DNA from 2 places in the Shewanella sp. FeAMO genome. Region 2 is predicted to be linked to the other one. Evidence: predicted binding sites of a transcription regulator. Region 2 holds the regulator's gene; the other holds the start of a gene.
What was found. Region 2 encodes MetJ, which represses methionine synthesis genes. Its sites were predicted from a motif close to TAGACGTCTAGACGTCTA; they were not measured.

Region 1 (5,220 bases), 1.8 Mb from region 2:
TTTGGAACGGCTCCAGCATATAAGGGCTTATGTGTTGCTGTTCGTTGGCATGGGCATTGATGACACACAGGCAACCGAATACCGAGCCGTCGGGCCAGAGCACTGGCCGGGATAGAATCCCCAGGACATTGCTGAACTCTTTTGGGTTGTCATCATTGGTGGAACGGGTGAGATCCAGATTAACGCCCTCGGGTGGGCTATCGACCATACGCTGGAATACACTTTCATCGGCAGAGAATACCTTGCCGGGCGGGAACCTGTGGCTGGCATCGGCGGCGCTGACAATGACTTCGAATCCCTGATCTGTCTTTTGCAGCACAAAGACTTTGTCGGCCTGGTAGTAACGTTTCATTAGCTCACATTGATGCATCCAGCGAATAAGGTTGAGTCTGTGGCTTTCATTTTCCAATAGGCTCTTGCCTGGGTCTATGGTATCCGGGAGCATATCTCTTCCTGAGTCGAGTGGCTTAAGTTCAACTTTAAGTGTGGAAGCAGTATGGGAATTTCGCAAATCGAGTGCGGCTGCAACAGGCTTTGGCTATAATGCGGCTTCTTTTATTGCTGAGCTTTTTTGATGCCGGAAACCATGCAATACCGCCAGGCCGAGGCGGCCGATGTTGAGACGATAGCCAGCCTGGAGCAGCGCTTCGGCCAGGATGAATTGAGTGCCAGAGAGCGTACACAGGGCATGCAAGGGCAGGGCTTTTCGGCCAAGGAGCTTGAACCTCTGGTGGCGGCCGGTCATGTGTGGCTGGCGTTGGACGCGACTAAGGTAGCCGGTTATCTGATAACCGGCAGTTGGGATAAACTCAAGCATTCGCCTTTGTGTCAGGCCCTCTGTCGGCAACTGGCCCAGAATCGCTTTGACCTGGGGCTGAACTGGCAACAGACTCTGCATTACGGTCCGGTTTGGGTGCATCCTGATTATCGTGGCAAGGGCGTGTTTGATAAGCTTTACGGCGCCGCCAGAGCCAACATGAGTGCGCCTTGGCTGGCACTGATCGCCGAGGACAACGAGGCGTCTATACGTGCCCATAGCAGGGATGGCCGCATGCGCACCCTGGACTTTGTCACCCTTTGCGGCAGGGATTTTTATCTGCTGCTGGGCTAACAGCCGCTTTGACGGGGAGAGCAAGATGCAAAACACGCCAGAAACCCTACTGCAAGCCTGTGAGTCGCTAAGGCTATCTGCCTGGGATAATGTCAGATACCTGGTGTCTGTTTTGGCACTGCAGGGCGAACAGGTAAAGGCCTTTGAAGCCCAAATCGATGGCAAGCCGCATTATCTGCTGCAAGCCTTGGGCGTCTGTTTCGACTGTGGGCGCAGCAACAGTTATCAGGTGCAGATCCGTCTGTTGACCGATACCGAATTCACTCCAATGAAAGTGTTGGATATCACGCCGCTATCGGCCGAGCAGTTGGGTTACCTCTGTATGGAAACGGCCCATTTCGATCACTGCTACTGAGTGTCAGTTCGACAGATATAAAAAAACCGCCCTGAGGCGGTTTTTTTGCAAGCTGAGTCTATTACAGACCTGCGTCGGCGCGCAGGGCTTCAGCCTTGTTGGTTTGCTCCCATGGGAACTCATCACGGCCGAAGTGACCGTAAGCGGCGGTGCCTTGATAGATGGGACGCGCCAGATCCAGCATCTCGGTCAGGCCGTATGGGCGCAGATCGAAGTGCTGACGAACCAATTGGATCAGCAGCTCTTGCGAGACTTTGCCGGTACCGAAGGTTTCCACACTGATGGAAGTCGGTTCGGCCACACCAATGGCGTAAGACACCTGGATTTCACAGCGATCCGCCAGACCGGCAGCCACTATGTTCTTGGCAACGTAACGGGCAGCGTAAGCGGCGCTACGGTCAACCTTGGATGGGTCTTTACCTGAGAAGGCGCCACCACCGTGACGGGCCATGCCGCCGTAGGTATCAACGATGATCTTGCGACCGGTCAAACCACAGTCACCCATAGGACCACCGATAACGAAACGGCCGGTTGGGTTGATGAAGTACTTGGTGTCCTTGTTCAGCCACTGGGCAGGCAATACCGGCTTGATGATGGTTTCCATCACGCCTTCCACCAGATCCGCCTGACTGACGCTGTCGCAATGCTGGGTAGAAAGTACCACGGCATCGATACCGACAATCTTGTTGTCTTCGTAGGCGAAAGTCACCTGAGACTTGGCGTCGGGACGCAGCCAAGGCAGAGCGCCGCTCTTGCGTACTTCTGACTGGCGCTTAACCAACTGGTGAGCATAAGTGATAGGAGCTGGCATCAGCACGTCAGTCTCATTGCTGGCGTAACCGAACATCAGACCCTGGTCACCGGCACCCTGTTCTTTGGGATCGGCACGGTCTACACCCTGGTTGATATCGGGGGACTGCTTACCGATGGCGTTCAGTACCGCACAGCTGTCGGCATCGAAGCCCATATCTGAGTGGGTATAACCTATTTCGCGAACGGTTTTACGGGTCAGTTCTTCAATATCGACCCAGGCAGAGGTGGTGACTTCACCGGCTACCAGTACCATACCTGTCTTGACCAGGGTTTCACAGGCTACACGGGCCTTGGGATCCTGAGCCAGAATCGCGTCGAGTACCGCATCAGAAATCTGATCGGCGATTTTATCTGGATGTCCTTCTGAGACCGACTCAGAGGTAAACAAGTGTTTTGCCATAATTCGGAAAATCTCGTCTGTGGAATTCAAACGTGTAGAAGCATCTACATCTAGACGGCCATTTTAGTAGAATTCGACTTGGATGACACCCCTTGTCGCAAATATTTGTGCGCCATGGCGCAGGAATCGGCTCAAATGACTCAAATCTTTTTTTACTATTTTCAGCTATTTTGCTGAAATTTATCAGATTCATCTGTATCTGAATCTAGACTTTTCCTCTGGCAATTCAGCCTTGGCATTTGCGTTGAAAGCGATCAGCGGACAGGCAAGTTGACAGCTTTGTGAGCGGCAGGTTTCGCAAATGAGGCGCAAATGTAAACACAAAGCAAAGCCTGGGCTGCTTTTGGCGCCGTGGGTGGGCGAATTTTATTTGCGTCCTTCTGCCCGGTAGGGGAAAATATGGCTCCATTTTGCCCAAGACCTCTAAGATCAAGCAGGAGAGAGCATGTCTTCCCGTAAAGAACTCGCTAACGCTATCCGTGTTTTAAGTATGGACGCTGTCCAAAAGGCCAATTCCGGCCACCCCGGTGCTCCCATGGGGATGGCAGATATCGCCGAAGTCCTGTGGCGGGATCACCTCAAGCACAACCCTGTGAACCCTCAATGGGCTGACCGCGACCGCTTTGTGCTGTCAAACGGCCATGGTTCCATGCTGCATTACTCACTGCTGCATCTGGCGGGTTATGATCTGGGCATTGAAGATCTCAAGCAGTTCCGTCAACTGCACTCACGTACTCCGGGCCACCCTGAATATGGTTATGCTCCCGGCATCGAAACCACCACAGGGCCTCTGGGCCAAGGCATCACCAATGCCGTAGGTATGGCTATTGCGGAAAAGACTCTGGCGGCTCAGTTTAACCGTGACGGTCACGATATTGTCGATCACCATACTTATGTCTTCATGGGTGACGGCTGTCTGATGGAAGGTATCTCCCACGAAGCCTGCTCTCTGGCCGGCACTCTGGGTCTTGGCAAACTGATCGCCTTCTGGGATGACAACGGTATCTCCATCGACGGTCATGTTGAAGGCTGGTTCAGTGATGATACCCCCAAGCGCTTTGAAGCCTACGGCTGGCATGTGGTCGCCGGTGTCGACGGTCACGATCCGCAAGCTATCAACGCTGCCATCGAAGCCGCCAAGGCCGATCCGCGTCCATCGCTGATCTGCTGCAAGACCATCATAGGTTACGGTTCTCCCAACAAGTCCGGTTCTCACGACTGCCACGGTGCGCCGCTGGGTGATGCTGAAATCGCCGCCGCCCGTGAATTCCTGGGCTGGAAGCACGACCCATTCGTGATCCCATCTGAAATCTATGCCGCCTGGGATGCCAAGGAAGCCGGTAAGGCCGCCGAAAGCAGTTGGAACGACAAGTTCGCCGCCTATGAAGCCGCTCACCCCGCGCTGGCCGCCGAGCTCAAGCGTCGCCTCAACGGTGAACTGCCAGCCAACTTTGACGCCGATGCCAAAGCCTATATAGAGCAGTTACAGGCCAATCCTGCCAATATCGCTTCCCGTAAGGCCTCGCAAAATGCCCTGGAAGCCTTCGGTAAAATGCTGCCGGAATTCTTAGGGGGCAGTGCCGACCTGGCGCCTTCCAACCTGACCATGTACTCAGGTTCCAAGCCTATTTCGGCCGAAGATGCCAGCGGCAACTACCTGCACTATGGTGTGCGTGAGTTTGGTATGACCGCCATCATCAACGGTATTGCCCTGCACGGCGGGTTTGTACCTTACGGCGCCACCTTCCTGATGTTTATGGAATACGCCCGTAACGCCATGCGGATGGCTGCGCTGATGAAGGTGCAGAACATTCAGGTCTATACCCACGACTCCATTGGCTTGGGTGAAGACGGCCCGACTCACCAACCGGTTGAGCAGATTGCCTCTTTGCGTATGACTCCCAACATGAGCACCTGGCGCCCATGTGACCAGGTAGAATCTGCCATCGCCTGGAAGTACGCCATAGAGCGCAAAGACGGCCCAACTTCACTGATCTTCTCGCGTCAGAACCTGACCCAGATGCCACGCAGCGCCGAGCAACTGAGCGATGTGGCCAAGGGCGGTTATGTGCTGGTGGATTGCGAAGGCGCGCCTGAGCTGATCATCATTGCCACCGGCAGCGAAGTTGAGTTGGCGGTTAAGGCACAGGCTGAGCTGGCTGCTACTGGCGCCAAGGTGCGTGTGGTTTCTATGCCATCTACCGACGTATTTGACCAACAGGACGCGGCTTATAAAGAAGCCGTACTGCCAGCCAATGTCACAAAACGACTGGCAGTGGAAGCGGGCATAGCCGATTACTGGTATAAATATGTGGGCCTGAACGGTCGCATTATTGGCATGACCAGCTTCGGTGAGTCAGCGCCTGCCAATCAGTTGTTTGAGATGTTCGGTTTCACTGTAGATAAAGTGGTTGAAGCCGGTAAGGCTCTGCTCGCCTGAGCCGCGCCTGCCTGATTGGAAATGACTGTGCGGCAACCAGGCAATGGAATGCCGCACAGGAAGTGCAACGGCCTGTCAGGAAGACAGGCCGTTACCCAATC
Region 2 (5,220 bases):
GGGTAAAGTCGGTATGCGAGGCGTAGCTCGAACGCACCGCCAGGCTGACCTCGGTATCAAACAGCGGCTGCAGGGTACGGCAATGCAGTACCGGTGAGCCGAGCCGCGCCAGGCGGTCGGCCTCAGCCAGCGACATACTGCTCAGTAGCCTGGCATCGGCAATCTTGTTGGGATCGGCATTGAACACCCCTTCGACATCTGTCCAGATAGTCACCCTGTCGATATCGGCCAGGCTGGCTATCAGGGTGGCACTGAAGTCGGAGCCGTTGCGACCAAGCAACAGAGTTTCGCCTTGGCTATTGGCGCAGATAAAGCCGGTGATCACCAGGCGCTCATCGGGATGCTCGGCCAGCAGTCGCTGTACCCTTTCACGGGATTCATCGAGGCGAATCCTGGGTACTGCGCCCTCATCGGCAATCAACAAACTGCGGGCATCCACATGGGAAGCGGCGACACCTGACTCCCTCAGTAGCGCCGCCATCAGTCTGGCCGACCAGCGTTCACCGAAACCCACCACCTGATTGCATTGGTATTCGCTGAGTTCAGGCAAGGACAACAAACTGGCCAGTTGCGCCTTATCTGTAGACAGACGCTCCCGCAGTTGACGCGCCTGTTCATTGCCCAGCAGCTGTTCAATCAGATTCTGCTGATAACCGACAAGCACCTGCAGCTCTTCCTGCCACAGAGCGCCGGATTCCTTCAGGTTCAGCAGTTTATAGAGAAAATTGGTACTCTTGCCGGCGGCGGAAACCACTACAAGATCATCTGCATGACCATGGGTCAGCAAAATATGGGCGACCCGTCGGTAGCAATCGGCATCGGCGAGACTGGAACCGCCAAACTTATGTAGGTGACAACGTGCCATCTCAAGCTCCTTCAATTCAACAGTTTGCGGCTGCAGCCAATCCGGCGGCGATATCATCCAGCAGATCCCGGCCATCTTCTATGCCCACAGACAAGCGGATAAGCGTGTCTTTAATGCCGGCTTCGGCGCGAGCATCACACGCCATGGCTCTGTGGGTCATGGTGGCGGGCACGGCCACCAGGCTCTCAACCCCTCCCAGGCTCTCGGCCACGGAAAACAGCCTGAGCGCGCCAAGGAAGGCAACCACCTGCGCCTCATCACCCTTGAGTTCAAAACTCAGCATAGCGCCAAAGCCACTCTGCTGCCTGGCGGCAATTTCATGACCTGGGTGGCTCTTAAGCCCCGGATAGTAAACTTTGTCTACCACGGGACTCTGGCTCAGTAGCGCCACTATGCGCTCGGCATTGGCCTGATGCTCGCGGATCCTCAGCGCCAGAGTACGCAGGCCACGCAGGGTCAGGTAGCTGTCGAAGGCGCCACCGCTCAGCCCGAGCGTGTTGGACCACCAGTGCAGCTGCTCTGCCAGTTCAGGATCTTTGGCAATCACGGCGCCGCCCACCACATCGCTGTGGCCATTGATGTATTTAGTGGTCGAGTGCACCACTATGTCGGCCCCCAACAGTAAAGGCTGTTGCAGCGCCGGCGATAAAAAAGTGTTGTCGACCACCACCAATGCGCCCTGCTGGTGGGCCGCCTCGGCAATAGCGGCAATATCCACTACCCGCAGCAGCGGATTGGACGGAGTCTCGAGCCACACCATGCGCGGCTTTTGCGCCATGGCAGCGGCGAGTGCTTGCGGGTCGGTTTGATCCAAAACCTGCAAGCGAAACTGGCCCTTGGCAGCCAGATTGGTGAACAGCCTATAGCTACCGCCATAACAGTCATGGGGCACCAACAAGAGGTCATCCGGCCCCAGCAGGTTGACCACCAGAGTAATGGCCGCCATACCGGTCGCTGTGATTGCCGCACTGCAGCCCTGCTCCAGCTCCCCCAAGGCATCCCCCAAAATGGAGCGGGTAGGATTACCCGAGCGGCTGTAATCAAAGGCTCTTGGCTGAGTGTGGCCATCAAAGGCATAGTTGGTCGACAGATAGATGGGTGGCACCACGGCCCCGTGCTGGCTGTCTGATTCGATGCCCTGCCGGACCGCTGTGGTTGCTAATCGCCGCTCTGTCATAATCGACTCCTGAATGCTGAGGTTCGACACCATAAAGATGTCTGGACGTCTAAATCTAACCAATGACCATCCAGCCGTCAATAGGCATCAAGACGTTTGGACGTCCAAATGTATGGATTTCTGTTCATATTGCACAGATTTTGCAGGCAATCATTTGACTGTATCCTGTAAGGGTTTAAAATCTGCTGCGAATTAGTGAGATCACAGGTGAATCAATGACTGAATGGAATGGCGAATACATCAGCCCTTATGCCGAACACGGCAAGAAGAACGAGCAAGTGAAAAAAATCACTGTCTCTATTCCGTTGAAGGTGCTGAAAGTATTGACCGATGAGCGCACCCGGCGCCAGGTAAACAACCTGCGGCACGCCACAAACAGCGAACTGCTGTGCGAAGCCTTCCTGCATGCCTATACCGGCCAGCCACTGCCCAACGATGGGGATTTGTCCAAAGACAAACCCGACAGCATCCCGGAAGAGGCCAAGCGCATGATGGATGCCATGGGCATAGAATGGGAAGACATGGAGTAAGTGTGTTGTCCCTCAGAATTACCTTATAGTTGAACAAGGATCGCGGTGCGATCCTTGTCTTTTTTGGGGCTTGCGAATGTTGTCACTGATAGATCCCGTCACCCTGCTACTGGCGTCCATGATCATATTTACCGGCGCCCTGACCCAGTCGTTGATAGGCTTTGGCTTGGCCGTGGTAGCCACACCTTTGCTGTATATCGTCGATCCGGAACTGGTTCCTGCCCCTGTTATCGCCATGGGGTTTTCCATCGCCCTGCTGACACTGGTACGCGAGCGTGGCCACCTGGAATTCAACGGCCTGCAATATGCCTTGTTGGGGAGGCTCCCCGGCGGCCTGATTGGCGCCACCCTGCTGTTGCTGGCGCCGCAGCCTATTCTGGGCTTGACCATAGCCCTGATTGTGGCCGTAGCCGTATTCCTCAGCCTTAGAAAGTACAGCATCAAGATCAACCGCCTCAGCCTGTTTATCGCCGGGATATTTTCCGGGATCTTCGGTACCGTGGCCGCCATAGGCGGACCGCCGATGGCCCTACTGCTGGCGGGTAAGGATGCCAGTCAGTTCCGCGCAGCGCTGTCGGCCTTCTTCATCTTCAGCTCATTGATAGCCTTGATTATTCTCGGCTGTTTTGGCCTCTTGACCCTGAGGCACCTATGGCTTTCGCTGTTGCTGCTGCCTTCGGTATTTCTCGGTTTTCTGGTGGCTGGCCGCTTGGTGGGCCGGGTGGATAAAGAGAAGACCCGAGTCCTGACGCTGGCGCTGTGCGCGTTGAGCGCCCTGTTGCTGACCATCAAATCAAGCCTGGCGCTCATCAACGGTTAATTTTAGAAGTGATAGCTGGTTTGCAGTACGCCGCCTATGGCGTCATCGCTGCCAAACATGCCGGTGAGATCCAGCCGGAAACTGTTGCCTATGGCGAACCCTGTCCCGAGTGAATAAAGATCGGCGGTGTGATCATTGAGATCCTGGCGATAACCGAGCCGTAAAGCAACCCAGTCAGCAGGCCGGTATTCACCGCCTAAACGCCAATAGCGGCTGCCCTCAAGCTCGGCAAACTTGTCGTTGTCGGTAAGATCCAAGTCGCTGCTGAGCGAAAAGGCCGCCCAGTCATAGGCCACCCCTGCGGTAACCATAGGTTTCACCTGATAGGTAAGCTGCACGCCGCCGGCCTCTATGCTGCTTAAGTCCCGCTTGATGAGGTTGCGACCACTGACACCGATAACCAAACCATCCAATGGCTGGAATGCCAGACCGATATCCAGGTTAAAGCCTGTGTCATCGCTTCGATAATCATCATCGTTGAAGTCATCGGCATCGAAGTTGTTGGCGCTGACGGCATAGTTAAAACTGTCCAACCGTTGCAGCTTGGGGGTAACTCCCACTGTCACCGGCATATTGACGATAGATAGCGGATAGCTCACGGCAACCCCGAGCTCGGAAACCGCCCCGGCCACCACTCGCCCCTGGGAGGTCAAATCTTGGATTTCCGGCGGATTATTGGGGTCCAGATTATCCAGGGCATCAATATCCGCGGCGGCGATTTCGGCTATTCCCAAGGCATCGAGATAACTCTTGAATACAAAGGCATAATTAAAACCATCCGAGGGCATGACCAAAGCCATATTGATACCGGCACTGACGTAAGCGCTATTGCCCTGCAGCGATTTCAAGTCACCACTGAGGCGCTTTCGGTAGTCATCGATAGCCGCTGTGTCGGCGGCGTCTATGGCATTAACCAGGGCGTCATAGTTATCCTGCAGGGCATCAAACTTATCGATCATCTGATCTTTATCGGCGCCATCGGCGCCGATGGTTGGAATGAGTAAACTGAAGTCATTGCTGCGGCGCGAAGGCAAAGCCAGCAGTGCCGGATTGGAAAAGGCCGCCGCCTCACGATTACCGGCTGCCACGGCAACCCCGCCCATGGCATCTGAGCGGGCCTCATAAACATCCTGACCTGCCAGTGCCAGCGTGCTGGCAAACCCCGTCATAAGCAGTGTCAAAAGACTCAGTTTCATCTCATCACCCTCTTGCTTTTATCTGTAACCTGGCGCAACCGGTTACCTGGGTTAAAGATAGTCCAAATCTCGATGAAACTATGGCATCAAACACAAAAAAGCCCGTACCAAATGATACGGGCTGAGGCTCAAACAGGTTCAGAAGTGCTTGTTAACCAAGATAGCTCTGACCTGCATAGAGAATAAAGTGTCTAAGTGCCAGCACCCCGGTCAGGCTGCAGCAGGCTACCGCCAGCATGGCTCCCTTGGTGTGACGGGTACTCGCCGGCAGCAACAGCATGGAAAGCAGCGGGATACCAAAACCTATACCCACAACCCCAATCCAGAACACGCTGGCCCAGACACCGCTTGTCAGTGATGCCAACGCGGCGGCAGCAGCGCCACCCTTGAAGTAGAGCGCGCAGAACAGCATAAACAGGAACAGGATTTCTGCCGCCATTACCGGCAATTCCAAACCGTGCATCCGTCCCAGCTGTGAGCAGTGCTTGTCTGTCTTGAACAGCAGCAGCGCTACTACCGCGTTGGCAGCCGCACCTGCCGACAAGCCGGACACCAGGAACAGTGCCGGTAAGACGGCAGTGTTCAGCATGGGGTAGGCGTTCATGGCGGAGATCAGGAAGCCGGTATAGGCA

Region 1: a site for MetJ is predicted at 2,723-2,740, ahead of metK (methionine adenosyltransferase). Genes of this name have one in related genera too.

What each region holds. Positions count from the first base shown of each region.
Region 1 covers NZ_CM132201.1:1,046,094-1,051,313, forward strand. The annotation lists gene ACWAU4_RS04660 (deoxycytidine triphosphate deaminase) at 1-445, opposite strand, end outside; gene ACWAU4_RS04665 (GNAT family N-acetyltransferase) at 575-1,111, shown strand; gene ACWAU4_RS04670 (hypothetical protein) at 1,137-1,466, shown strand; gene metK (methionine adenosyltransferase) at 1,528-2,679, opposite strand; gene tkt (transketolase) at 3,125-5,119, shown strand.
Region 2 covers NZ_CM132201.1:4,265,033-4,270,252, forward strand. The annotation lists gene ACWAU4_RS19105 (bifunctional aspartate kinase/homoserine dehydrogenase II) at 1-865, opposite strand, end outside; gene metB (cystathionine gamma-synthase) at 882-2,042, opposite strand; gene metJ (met regulon transcriptional regulator MetJ) at 2,258-2,572, shown strand; gene ACWAU4_RS19120 (sulfite exporter TauE/SafE family protein) at 2,649-3,392, shown strand; gene ACWAU4_RS19125 (conjugal transfer protein TraF) at 3,395-4,588, opposite strand; gene nrfD (NrfD/PsrC family molybdoenzyme membrane anchor subunit) at 4,740-5,220, opposite strand, start outside.